2 regions of the Streptomyces sp. NPDC002520 genome follow, and region 2 is predicted to be linked to the other one. Evidence: riboswitches for the same ligand, from Rfam matches in the RefSeq annotation. Region 2 holds a riboswitch; the other holds the start of a gene.
The links. A riboswitch is a leader RNA that binds a small molecule or an ion and turns the genes downstream of it on or off. The one in region 2 is predicted to bind cobalamin.

Region 1 (5,847 bases), on a different contig from region 2:
GCCGATGGTCGGCGTCTCCAGGAACAGGTTCAGCGACTGCGCCTGGTCGAGGAACGGGGTCCGCGCCGCCGCCATGTCGATCAGACCGCGCTGCGGGATCTCCCACGCCGTGCGGTACAGCGCCCGTACGTCGGCCGGGATCCAGACGAAGTCCTGCACCGAGCCGCTGGAGTCGCGCAGCGCCTCGCGGGTGCGGGCGTCCCACACGCCCAGTTCCTTGAGGTCCTGCACCAGGTACGAGTTGACCTGGAGGAACTCGCCGGACAGCGTCTCGCGCTTGAACAGGTTGGACACCTGCGGCTCGATGCACTCGTACACGCCCGCGATGGAGGCGATGGTGGCCGTCGGAGCGATCGCCAGCAGCAGGGAGTTGCGCATGCCCACGGTGGCGATCCGTGTCCGCAGCGCCGCCCAGCGCTCGGGCCAGTTCAGCTCGACCTCATAGTGGTCGGGGTGCAGCACGCCCCGGGCCGTACGGGTCTTCTCCCAGGCCGGCAGCGGGCCGCTGCGCTCGGCGAGGTCGGCGGAGGCCTCGTACGCGGCGAGCATGATGCGCTCGGCGATCCGCGTGGAGAGCGCCCGTGCCTTCGGCGAGTCGAAGGGCAGGCGCAGCTTGAAGAAGACGTCCTGCAGGCCCATCGCGCCGAGGCCCACGGGACGCCACTTGGCGTTGGAGCGGCCCGCCTGCTCGGTCGGGTAGAAGTTGATGTCCACGACGCGGTCGAGGAAGGTCACGGCGGTGCGGACCGTCTCGTCCAGCCGCTCCCAGTCGATGTCGCCGGCCGCCGTGTCGACGAAGGCACCCAGGTTCACCGAGCCCAGGTTGCAGACCGCCGTCTCCCCGTCGTCGGTGACCTCCAGGATCTCCGTGCAGAGGTTGGAGGAGTGGACGACGTGGCCCGGCAGGGCCGTCTGGTTGGCGGTGCGGTTGGCGGCGTCCTTGAAGGTCATCCAGCCGTTGCCGGTCTGCGCGAGGGTGCGCATCATGCGGCCGTACAGGTCACGGGCCGGGATGGTCTTCTTCGCGAGCCCGGCCTCCTCCGCCTTGCGGTAGGCGGCGTCGAACTCCTCGCCCCACAGGTCGACCAGCTCGGGCACGTCCGCCGGGGAGAACAGCGACCACTGCCCGTCGGCGTTGACCCGGCGCATGAACTCGTCCGGGATCCAGTGCGCGAGGTTCAGGTTGTGCGTACGCCGGGCGTCCTCACCGGTGTTGTCGCGCAGCTCCAGGAACTCCTCGATGTCGGAGTGCCAGGTCTCCAGGTAGACCGCGGCGGCGCCCTTGCGCCGGCCGCCCTGGTTCACGGCGGCCACCGAGGCGTCGAGGGTCTTCAGGAACGGGACGATGCCGTTGGAGTGCCCGTTGGTGCCCCGGATCAGCGAACCGCGCGCCCGGACGCGGGAGTACGACAGACCGATGCCGCCGGCGTGCTTCGAGAGGCGGGCGACCTGGTGGTAGCGGTCGTAGATGGAGTCCAGCTCGTCCAGCGGGGAGTCGAGGAGGTAGCAGGACGACATCTGGGGGTGCCGCGTACCGGAGTTGAAGAGCGTGGGCGAGGAGGGCAGGTAGTCGAGGCGGCTCATCAGGCCGTAGAGCGCGGCGACCTCGTCGAGGGCGCGCACGGTGTCGTCCTCGGCCAGACCGCTCGCCACCCGCAGCATGAAGTGCTGGGGCGTCTCGATCACCTGACGGGTGAGCGGGTGGCGCAGCAGGTAGCGGCTGTGCAGGGTGCGCAGGCCGAAGTAGCCGAAGCGGTCGTCGGCGGCCGGGTCGACCAGCGCGTTCAGTCGCTCGGCGTGCAGCCGCACGAACGCGGCGGTGCGGTCGGCGACGAGACCCTCGCGATGGCCCACGGCCACCGACTCGGTGAAGGAGGTCACGCCCTGCGAGGCGGCCTCCGCGCGGATCGAGAGGGTCAGCAGGCGGGCGGCCAGCCGCGAGTAGGCGGGGTCCTCGGAGATCAGGCCGGCGGCGGCCTCCGTGGCGAGTTCGCGCAGTTCCGCGGCGACGTCGGAGTCCGCCCGCGCCGACCGGCCGCGCAGCGCGGCGGCGGCGACCCGGCCGGGGTCGGCGTCGGGCAGGTCGGCGGTCAGCTCGGTCAGGGTCCGCAGCAGCGCGGCACCGGGACCGTCGGTCTCCACCGGGGCCTCGGTCGCCGGGATGGCTGAAGCCGGATCGGCTGGCGCGATGGTCACGTGGGGCTCTCCCTCGCTCGGCACAGGGCCTGGCGGAGGGCAGGGGGCAGCCACGAGCGCGCACGGCGTCGCGTCCACCGGCCCACTCCACGAGGCCCGGACGTCTGAAGGCACCCGAGCCGGGCGGCCGGGTGCGCGCTGCCGACAGGTCCTCGGACTGACTCCTGTGCGACGCTCTCCGTCGTGCGGGCGGACGTGCACAAGTACACCGTTGCGGGACAGTTCCGGATTCGCACCGGATTCCCCTGTGGCGACAGCGAGGATGAGCATACATCTAGTGCCGGGCTGTCGTGGCACCCCCAGATGTTGTGTCTGTTGTGTGTTGTGCTGGCTTCAGAGTGTCAACTTGTGTATGACGGCGGGCAAGAGGAAGCGGGCCGCCGTGGGTTCGTCCCCCGGCGGCCCGCTGCGGGTGTGCCCTAGTGGGCGGCGCCCGTCAGTTCCGTCTCCACGCCCGCGTCGCCCGCGTCCGCCGTGTAGTCCTGCGGCCGGGTCTCGTCGATGCCCTCGGGGGCCTTCACGGCCTTGAGGACGAGGGTGAGGACCACCGTGACGGCGACGTTCAGGACGAACGCCGTGAGACCGATGTAGCCGATCTCGCCGATGCCGGGGATCTCCTTCGCCGAGCCGCCGAAGTGCTTCTGGGTCGGGGAGGCGACCCCGTACGCGGCGACCGTGCCGTAGACCATGCCGACCGCCCAGCCCGCGAGCAGGGCCCAGCGGTGGAACCACCGGGTGAACAGGCCGCCGACCAGCGCGGGGAAGGTCTGCAGGATCCAGATGCCGCCCAGCAGCTGGAAGTTGATGGCGACCGTCTTGTCCATGGTGAGGACGAAGACCAGGGCGCCGACCTTCACCAGCAGCGAGACGAACTTGGAGACCTGGGCCTCCTGCTTCGGCGTGGCGTCCGGCTTGATGAAGTCCTTGTAGATGTTGCGGGTGAAGAGGTTCGCCGCCGCGATGGACATGATCGCCGCGGGGACCAGGGCGCCGATGCCGATGGCCGCGAAGGCCACGCCCGCGAACCAGTCCGGGAACATGTTCTCGAACAGCTGCGGGATCGCCAGCTGGCCGTTGGTGACGTTCACGCCGGCCGCGATCGCCATGAAGCCCAGCAGGGCCAGCAGGCCGAGCATGAGCGAGTACAGGGGCAGGAGCGTGGTGTTGCGGCGGATCACCTCACGGCTCCTGGACGACAGGGTCGCGGTGATCGAGTGCGGGTACATGAACAGCGCGAGGGCCGAGCCGAGCGCCAGCGTGGCGTACGTCCACTGGCCGGCCTCCGGCGGGGCGAGCGCGCCGCGCGGCTTGCCGGTGGCCGGGTTGACCTGGCTGAACGCCTGACCGGCCTTGGCGAAGACGTCGTCGAAGCCGCCCAGCTTGATCGGGATGTAGATGATCGCCACCGCGATGACGACGTAGATCAGCGTGTCCTTCACGAACGCGATCAGGGCCGGGGCGCGCAGACCCGAGGAGTAGGTGTAGGCCGCGAGGACACCGAAGGCGATGAGCAGCGGCAGGTCCTTCACGAACCAGTTGGTGTTCTCCCCGCCGCCGACGCCCATCACGTCCAGGACGGCCTGGATGCCGACGAGCTGGAGCGCGATGTACGGCATCGTCGCGAGGATGCCGGTGACGGCCACCGCCAGCGACAGGCCCTTCGAGCCGAACCGTCCGCGCACGAAGTCGGAGGTCGTGACGTACCCGTGGCGGTGCGAGACCGACCACAGGCGCGGCAGGAAGGTGAAGATCAGCGGGTAGACCAGGATCGTGTACGGCACCGCGAAGAAGCCGGCCGCGCCCGCCGCGTAGATCGCCGCCGGTACGGCGACGAAGGTGTACGCCGTGTACAGGTCGCCGCCGAGCAGGAACCAGGTGATCCAGGTGCCGAAGGACCGGCCGCCGAGCCCCCACTCGTCCAGGGAGTGCTCGTTGTCGGCCTTGCGCCAGCGTGCGGCGAGGAAGCCCATGACCGTGACGGCCAGGAAGAAGAAGATGAAGACGCCGAGCGCGACGCCGTTGACGCCGTTCTTCACTTCGCCGCACCCCCGCCCCGGGTGGCCCTGCGGGCACGCTGGTCACGCTGCCAGAGCTGGTGGGCGACCATGGTGAGGGCGGTCGAGATCAGCACCCAGAGCATCTGGTACCAGTAGAAGAACGGGATCCCGATGAACGTCGGGTCCGTCTTGGCGTACGAGCCGACCCACAGCATCGCCACGAACGGCACGGCGAGACACAGGGCGATGACGACGCGGACCGGTGTTACCACCGGTGGTCTCACTTCAGGTGTTTCCGACATGCCACGGCTCCGTCCCCTCGGTGCTCACCTGTGCAATGCGCAGGCAATCTAGGTGACGGCGTCGTGGAAGCGAAAGACCTCGTCCGGATATCGGTATGCCGATTCGGCGCGCACGGCGTGAAGACGCCGACTCCCCTCAGTCCACAGGCCTCTTGAGGCGGGCGACGAACTTGTACCGGTCCCCTCGGTAGACCGAGCGCACCCACTCCACCGGCTTGCCCTCGCGGTCCACGGAGTGGCGGGAGAGCATCAGCATCGGCAGGCCGACGTCGGTGCCGAGCAGGCCGGCCTCGCGCGGGGTGGCCAGGGAGGTCTCGATGATCTCCTCGGCCTCGGCGAGATGGACGTCGTAGACCTCGGCGAGCGCCGTGTACAGGGACGTGTACTTCACCAGGGAGCGGCGCAGGGCCGGGAAGCGCTTGGCGGACAGGTGGGTGGTCTCGATGGCCATCGGCTCGCCGTTGGCCATCCGCAGCCGCTCGATGCGCAGCACGCGTCCGCCGGCGGTGATGTCGAGCAGTTCGGCGAGCCGGTCGTCGGCGGTGATGTAGCCGATGTCCAGCAGCTGCGAGGTCGGCTCCAGGCCCTGGGCGCGCATGTCCTCGGTGTAGGAGGTCAGTTGCAGTGCCTGGGAGACCTTCGGCTTGGCGACGAAGGTGCCCTTGCCCTGGATGCGTTCGAGCCGGCCCTCGACGACCAGTTCCTGCAGGGCCTGCCGGACGGTGGTGCGCGAGGTGTCGAACTCCGCGGCCAGTGTGCGCTCGGGCGGCACCGGCGTGCCGGGCGCCTGCGTCTCCGTCATGTCCAGGAGATGCTTCTTCAAGCGGTAGTACTTGGGCACGCGCGCGGTACGGACGGTCGCGCCTGTCTCGTTCTCCGCCCTGCTGACGTCGGTGCTCATGCTCTGCCTTCCCGGCTCCGGATGCCGAAAGCGACCGACATCCTTTCGGCCACGCTCACATCGTGGCACGGCTTCGTGGCAGGGGTTCACCCGCACGCTCCGTGATCCCCTCTGTATAACCGTCGCACCCTCGGTTGGTCTAGTCCATCGCCCTACCGGGTGGGAGTGGTTCAGCGGAACTGGTCCGTCCGATCTGTCGGTTGAGCAATGAAAGGTCCCTGCATATCTCGGTCGCATCACGGACCTTCGGAGCCTGCTTGAACACCCTTGACAGGCCTATTGGTCTGGGCCAAGCTCCCCGTGCTGGTCTACACCATTGGTCCAGTCCCGGCCCCACGGGCGGTACGACGGCTTGACGGTCACCGCGGGGAGGCAGGGGGTTTGTGGGAACCCTGAGGAGGGTGGCGTGAAGCGCAAGCTGGTAGCCGCGATCGGTATCGCGGGCATGGTC
Region 2 (5,847 bases):
CCGCGTCCGCGTTCTGGCGCGTCGACGTCCCGCCGCTCACGGCAACGGAGTTCACCGGCCGGTCCGGGCGCTGGAACATGCGGGTGGGGCACGTCCTCGCCGCGTCGAAGGACGTCGTATGACGGGTGCCCGGAGCGTCCCGTCCCGGTGGCGACGAGCGCCTGCGCCGGTTCCCCGAGAGCGTGAAAAGGCCCCCGGACGGTCATCCGTCCCCGAGGGCCCTCTCTCATGTCCTGAAGGTCAGTGCGCGGCCGGCACCGCCCGCCCCGACGCGGAGGTCGCGGGCTTCGGGTTCAGCAGTCGTTCGGCCAACTCGCCGAAGAGCAGGCCGAAACCGCCCCAGAGGACGGCCTGGACGGCCAGGGCCGACAGCCGGAACCGCCACAGCAGGGTGGCCGGGAATTCCTTCGGCACCTCGTTGACGGCCGGAAGGAAGGCGTAGGCCAGACCGATCACCAGGAGGAAGCCGGCCACCGCGACGACGGTGGCGTACCAGGTGCCCAGCCGGGGTGCGAGCCGCTTGCCCAGGATGGTGGCGGCGACCGCGAGCAGCACGCTGAGCAGCATCATCAGGAAGTACAGGCCGGTCCGCTTGCCGATGGTGTCGGGGTCTCCGACCGACGGCGGGTTGGCCGGGTACTTCAGGAACGGCACGACGTAGACGGCGAGCAGAGCGCAGCCGGACAGCAGCAGCGCGGTCGCCCGCGGGGAGAAGCGGCCCACGCGGCCGAGCGCGACGCAGAAGGCGAGCGCGGCGACGCCGCCGAAGGCGACTCCGTAGACCAGGACACCGGTGGCGAGACCGGCGGTGGACTGCAGGGAACGCGAGACGACTTCCATCTCGTGCTCGTGGGCGTGGGCATGGGCTTCCTCGAAGCCGATCGCGCTGTCGATGTTCGGCTCACCGAGGAAGTACGCGACGCCGAGGGCGAGCACGCCGGCACCGAGGCCGGCGAGCATGCCCCGCACGAGCAGATTTCTTACCGTTGCGGAGTTCATGACGGGTGCGGCGTCCCCGGCTCAGTGGCAGGGGAAACCGAGCAGGTGGCGGCCGTCGTGCAGCCACTCGTGAACATCCGTGCCGTTGAACACGGAGGTGGCGCCCTGCTCGGCGCCGACGAAGTACAGCAGGACCAGCATCAGGACACCGAAGAAGACCGCCCACGGGGCGATGGTCTTCAGCGGCAGCGTGGCGGGTACGACGGGGGTGGTGGCTGTCGGCTGGGCGACGGTCTGCGCCATGGCAGGACCTCCTCTGGGAGTTCGCGTCCCATCTCGGTGGTGCACAGGACGACGGCCACGGGTCTGACTCACGAAACACCCCCCTTGGAGGGCGCCTCGCACACAGTGGCGCGACCGTGCCGGGCTCTCACCGGCTTCCGTCGTACCGTCGTCGATATCGGACAGACCGTACCGCGTGACGAGTGCATGGCCAAGACCGCACCAACTGACGCGATCTTGCTCTCGCGCCAGTGACCCGTCGGTGACCCATCGGGCGGCAGGCGGGCCGTCCGGTGCCGGAAACCCGGTGGAGCCGCGACGCACGCTCTGCCTAAGGTCGCGGGATGAGTACTCGTACCTTCCGTATCACCGTCCGCGGCGCCTTCGACGACCTCGGCGACGCGCAGCGGGCCGAGTTGCTGGCCGACGCCGCCGAGCACGACGTGCTGCACTCCGCCTACACGCCCGAAGGGCATCTCAGCTACGACATCGCCGCCCGGCCGGCCTTCGTCTTCCGCTTCTCGGACACCGGGGAGGAAGAGGAGGACATCCTGGAGGCGACGGAACGGGCCGAGGAGGCGGCGAAGGCGTGGCTGACCGAGCGTGGCTACGGCTTCAAGAACCTCCGCTCCAGCGCCGAGGACCTCTCGCAGGCGCCCCTGGGGAAGCGGCAGCGACGCAACGCGCGCATCAGGGGCGCATAAACTTGAGTACTCAAGGAGTAGGCAATGAATCGAGGAGCGGGAAATGACCGGCAATGACTGACGCGCTGGACGCGTCGTTGCGGCTGATGCGGGCGCAGGCCGCACTCGTACGGCGCTTCGACGCGAGCCTGGGTGGGCTGCACGGGGTGAGCCTGGCCGACTTCACGCTGCTGCTGCGGCTCGGCCAGGCGCCGGGCGGCCGGATGCGCAGAGTCGATCTGGCCGAGGCACTGGGGCTGACCGCCTCCGGGGTGACCCGAGGGCTGGCGCCCCTGGAGCGGATCGGACTGGTGACCCGCGAGGCTGACGCCCGTGACGCGCGCGTGGCCTACGCCTCGCTGACCGACACCGGACGGCGACTGCTGACGGAGATGCGGCGCACGGCCGAGGAGACCGCCGCCGAGTTCTTCACCGCACCACCCTGGGGCGAGGGGGACATCGGACTGCTCTCCACCCTGCTGACCCGCCTCGGCGGCACTGGTCTGCCCGGCCTCGGTGGCCCGCCCCGATGATCCCCTGCCGCGATCCCCTGCCGCATTCGGAATCCGGCCACAAGATGACCTGAACTCGCCGTGTTTCAGGTCACGTTGAGATGTGATCGGATTGTGAGGGGTACGTGCGCGCAGGCATGGCATGCTCATGCCTCACCACTGAGTTACCGACCGGTTCTACCTCACGGTAGCCGGGCCTGTGGTCATTCTTCGCCCGCCACGGGCCTGTGGTGTTTCTTCGCCACCCCCCACTCCACACAGGACTGACCTTGCGCAGACCCATGAGGCACAGGCGTGCCCTGCTGCCCGCCTTCGCCGTGACCACTCTCCTCGTCGCCGCCGGCTGTTCCTCGCCCGCACCGCATACCGAGCGGGCCGCGGCAGGGCACGGCAAAGAGATCCGGGCCACCGACGGCCACGCCGCCGGCCAGAACCACTCGCTCACCGTCGCGGCGGCCCCCGACGCGGCCGCGACCGCCACCGCAGGCCCGGCCGGCTCGGGTACGCGGGCGCACAAGACCACGCTGACCGTCAGCTCGTACGACAGCCGCAGCCGGCGTGCCGTCATCGCCAACGGCGGTGCCGGAAAAACGACTTCGCCCATCTCTCCTTCCTCCCCTTCCTCCCCTTCATCCCCTTCCTCTCCATCCTCCGCCGCCCCCTCCGCCTCCCCGGCCGCGCCTCACGGGGCCGCCGTGGGCGACGTCATCGCCAGCGCCCCGGCGCCCGGCGCACCCGACGGACTGCTGGCCCGGGTCACCAAGGTGATCGGCGAATCGGACCAGGGCACGGAGGTGCAGACCGAACCGGCCGACCTCAACGCCGTGTTGGGCGACGACACGGCCAAGGGCACCGTGCCGGTCAACCCCTCATCCTTCGCCGTTGACAAGCTGCTGCCCGACGTGAAGGTCTCCTGGTCCAAGGCGGGTGACGTGCACGTCGGACCCAAGGGCGCCACAGTGCCGCTCGGCAGCCTCCGGCTCGACGTCGGCGCCACGGTGCCGACGTCCGAGGACGCCCCTGCCTCGGCCACCGCCTCGGTGTCCGGGTTCGTGCAGGTGGCCCCGCAGGTCGACTTCACCTACGACGGCACGGGCACCGACGCCGCGCCGAGCTCGGCGTACCTGGGCGTGTCCGGCGACTGGACCTCCGGCTGGGCGGTGAAGGGCCGCGCGGCGGCCACCGCCGCCCCGCTGCGGATCCCGTTCGCCAAGCTGCACGCCGACCCCGTGCTCCAGGTAGGCGCGGTCCCCGTGGTCGTCAACCTCGACCTGACCTGCTATGTCCAGATCAACGGCGACGGGCACGTCACCGTCGACGTGGAGCAGGCCATCAAGGGTGGCTTCAAGGCCGGCGGCACCTTCGGCGCGGCCCAGGGGTGGTCACCGGTCAGCTCCGCCGACATGACGAGTGCGCCGGTACGGGCCTCCCTGACCACCGGCGGGAAGGTGACAACGGCCCTCGGCGCCGAGGCCTCGGTCGGCCTCTACGGCAGCGTCGGCGTCACCGCGGATCTTGCTCCGTATCTGCGCGGTGAAGGCTCCGGTACGGTCACCGCCTCCACCGACACCCCTGCGACGGCGCATGGCGTCTGGGAGGTGTACGGCGGCGTCGATCTGTCGGGCACCCTGCGGCTCCAGCTGTCGCTCTTCGGCACACCGGTGCTGGAGCGGAGCGTCCCGCTGGGCTCCCTGCACCGCGAGTGGAAACTGGCGGACGGCTCACTGGGGGAGTAGCCCTCAGGCGCCGTCAGGTATCCAGCCCTGGCGGCGCAGGACGGCCGACACGTCCGGTGCCCGGTAATGCTCCCCCTTGAGGACCTTGCCGTCAGAGCGGCGGGCGACCTGGCCGTCGGGGCCGAGTTTGCTCATGTTGGCGCGGTGGATCTCGGCGATCACCTCGTCGAGGTCGATGCCGTGGACCAGCGCCGTGCCGTACGCCACGTACACCACGTCCGCCAGTTCGTGGGCGAGCCGGTCCAGCGGGCCCTCGACCGCCACCTCGGCGACCTCCGCGGCCTCCTCGGCGAGCAGCTCCCCGCGGTGCGCGGCCAGGCCGGGCGACACCTCTTCCGGCCTGCTGCGGGCGTCGAGGCCGAAGGCGAGGTGGAACTCACGGACGAGGTGGGCGGGGGAAGTGCTCATACGGCGACTGTAGCCGCCGACGCTGACAGCGCCTCAGAGTTGTCCACAGGTCCGCGGAGTGGCCTCGGCCCTGGCCAGCCCCGGGCAGGCCTGGCAGGATCGCCCGCATGTCCCAGGTGCTCTCCTCCCCAGGCCGGCGCCGTGCGCTGCGCGGCTCGGCCGTCGGCGTCGTCGCCCTCGGCCTGCTGCTGTGGTGGTTGGTGCCCCTGGGCGAGAAGCCGCCGACGGGAACGATCGTCTTCAGCACGGGCACACCCCGAGGGGTCTACCAGGAGTACGGCGAGCGGCTGCGCACTGAGCTGGGCAGGGACATGCCCGGCCTGACGGTGAAGCTGCTGAACAGCGCGGGTTCACAGGAGAACGTCCAGCGGCTCGCGGACAGGGAGGCCGACTTCACCATCGCCGCGGCCGACGCGGTGGAGACGTACGGTCTGCGGCACCCGGACGGCATGGCCCGGCTGCGCGGCGTGGCCCGGCTCTACGACGACTATGTACAGCTCGTCGTGCCGACCGGATCCAAGATCTCCAGCGTGGCGGATCTGCGGCACAAGCGGGTGGCCACCGGGTTGCCGAACTCCGGGGTGCGACTGATCGCGAACCGGGTGCTGAGGGCCGCGGGCATCGACCCCCAGAAGGACATCACCCCCGTCTCCGAGGGCATAGACACGGGGCCCGGACGGCTGCGGCAGGGCCGGATCGACGCCTTCTTCTGGTCCGGCGGGCTGCCCACGAAGGGCCTGGTCGGGCTGGCCGAGAAGTCCGCCTTCAAGTTCGTGCCGATCGGCGATGACCTCGTCACCCGGCTGCACGCCGACGGCGAGGCGGCGCGTTACTACCGGGCCACCACCATCCCCGAGTCGGCGTACTCGTCCGTGCAGCACGGCTCCGCAGTGCCGACGATCGCTGTCTCCAACCTGCTGATGACCCGCAAGGACATGGATCCGCGGCTCACCGAGTGGGTGACCCGCACGGTGCTCAAGAGCCGCGACGACATCGGCGCGCACGTCCACTCCGCGCAGCTGGTCGACCTGCGCACGGCGATCTACACCGACCCGCTGATGCTGCACGAGGGGGCCAGGCGCTACTACCGGTCGGTGAAGCCCTAGAGGCGCCTCTTGCCCCTGGGCCTGAGCCTCCCCCCCCGGGCCGTTCCTCCCTAGGGCTGTACGTCCCTCGGGATCTTCACCGTCACCCGCAGCCCGCGGGGCTCGTGGTGCGCGTAGTCGATCGAGCCGCCGCCTGCCGCGAGCAGGACGCGTGTGATGGACAGGCCGAGCCCCGAGCCCT

Region 1: another riboswitch for cobalamin. It lies ahead of ACWD5D_RS33345 (ribonucleoside-diphosphate reductase subunit alpha); the one in region 2 lies ahead of ACWD5D_RS00235 (CbtB domain-containing protein).

The regions. Positions count from the first base shown of each region.
Region 1 covers NZ_JBSFXG010000032.1:30,570-36,416, reverse strand. The annotation lists gene ACWD5D_RS33345 (ribonucleoside-diphosphate reductase subunit alpha) at 1-2,196, opposite strand, end outside; cobalamin riboswitch at 2,323-2,466, opposite strand; gene mctP (monocarboxylate uptake permease MctP) at 2,616-4,232, opposite strand; gene ACWD5D_RS33335 (DUF3311 domain-containing protein) at 4,229-4,495, opposite strand; gene ACWD5D_RS33330 (GntR family transcriptional regulator) at 4,632-5,396, opposite strand; gene ACWD5D_RS33325 (extracellular solute-binding protein) at 5,803-5,847, shown strand, end outside.
Region 2 covers NZ_JBSFXG010000001.1:48,449-54,295, reverse strand. The annotation lists gene ACWD5D_RS00245 (histidine phosphatase family protein) at 1-122, shown strand, start outside; gene ACWD5D_RS00240 (CbtA family protein) at 241-999, opposite strand; gene ACWD5D_RS00235 (CbtB domain-containing protein) at 1,021-1,242, opposite strand; cobalamin riboswitch at 1,278-1,428, opposite strand; gene ACWD5D_RS00230 (DUF6204 family protein) at 1,566-1,925, shown strand; gene ACWD5D_RS00225 (MarR family winged helix-turn-helix transcriptional regulator) at 1,979-2,437, shown strand; gene ACWD5D_RS00220 (hypothetical protein) at 2,698-4,152, shown strand; gene ACWD5D_RS00215 (pyrophosphohydrolase domain-containing protein) at 4,156-4,560, opposite strand; gene ACWD5D_RS00210 (TAXI family TRAP transporter solute-binding subunit) at 4,668-5,666, shown strand; gene ACWD5D_RS00205 (ATP-binding protein) at 5,717-5,847, opposite strand, start outside.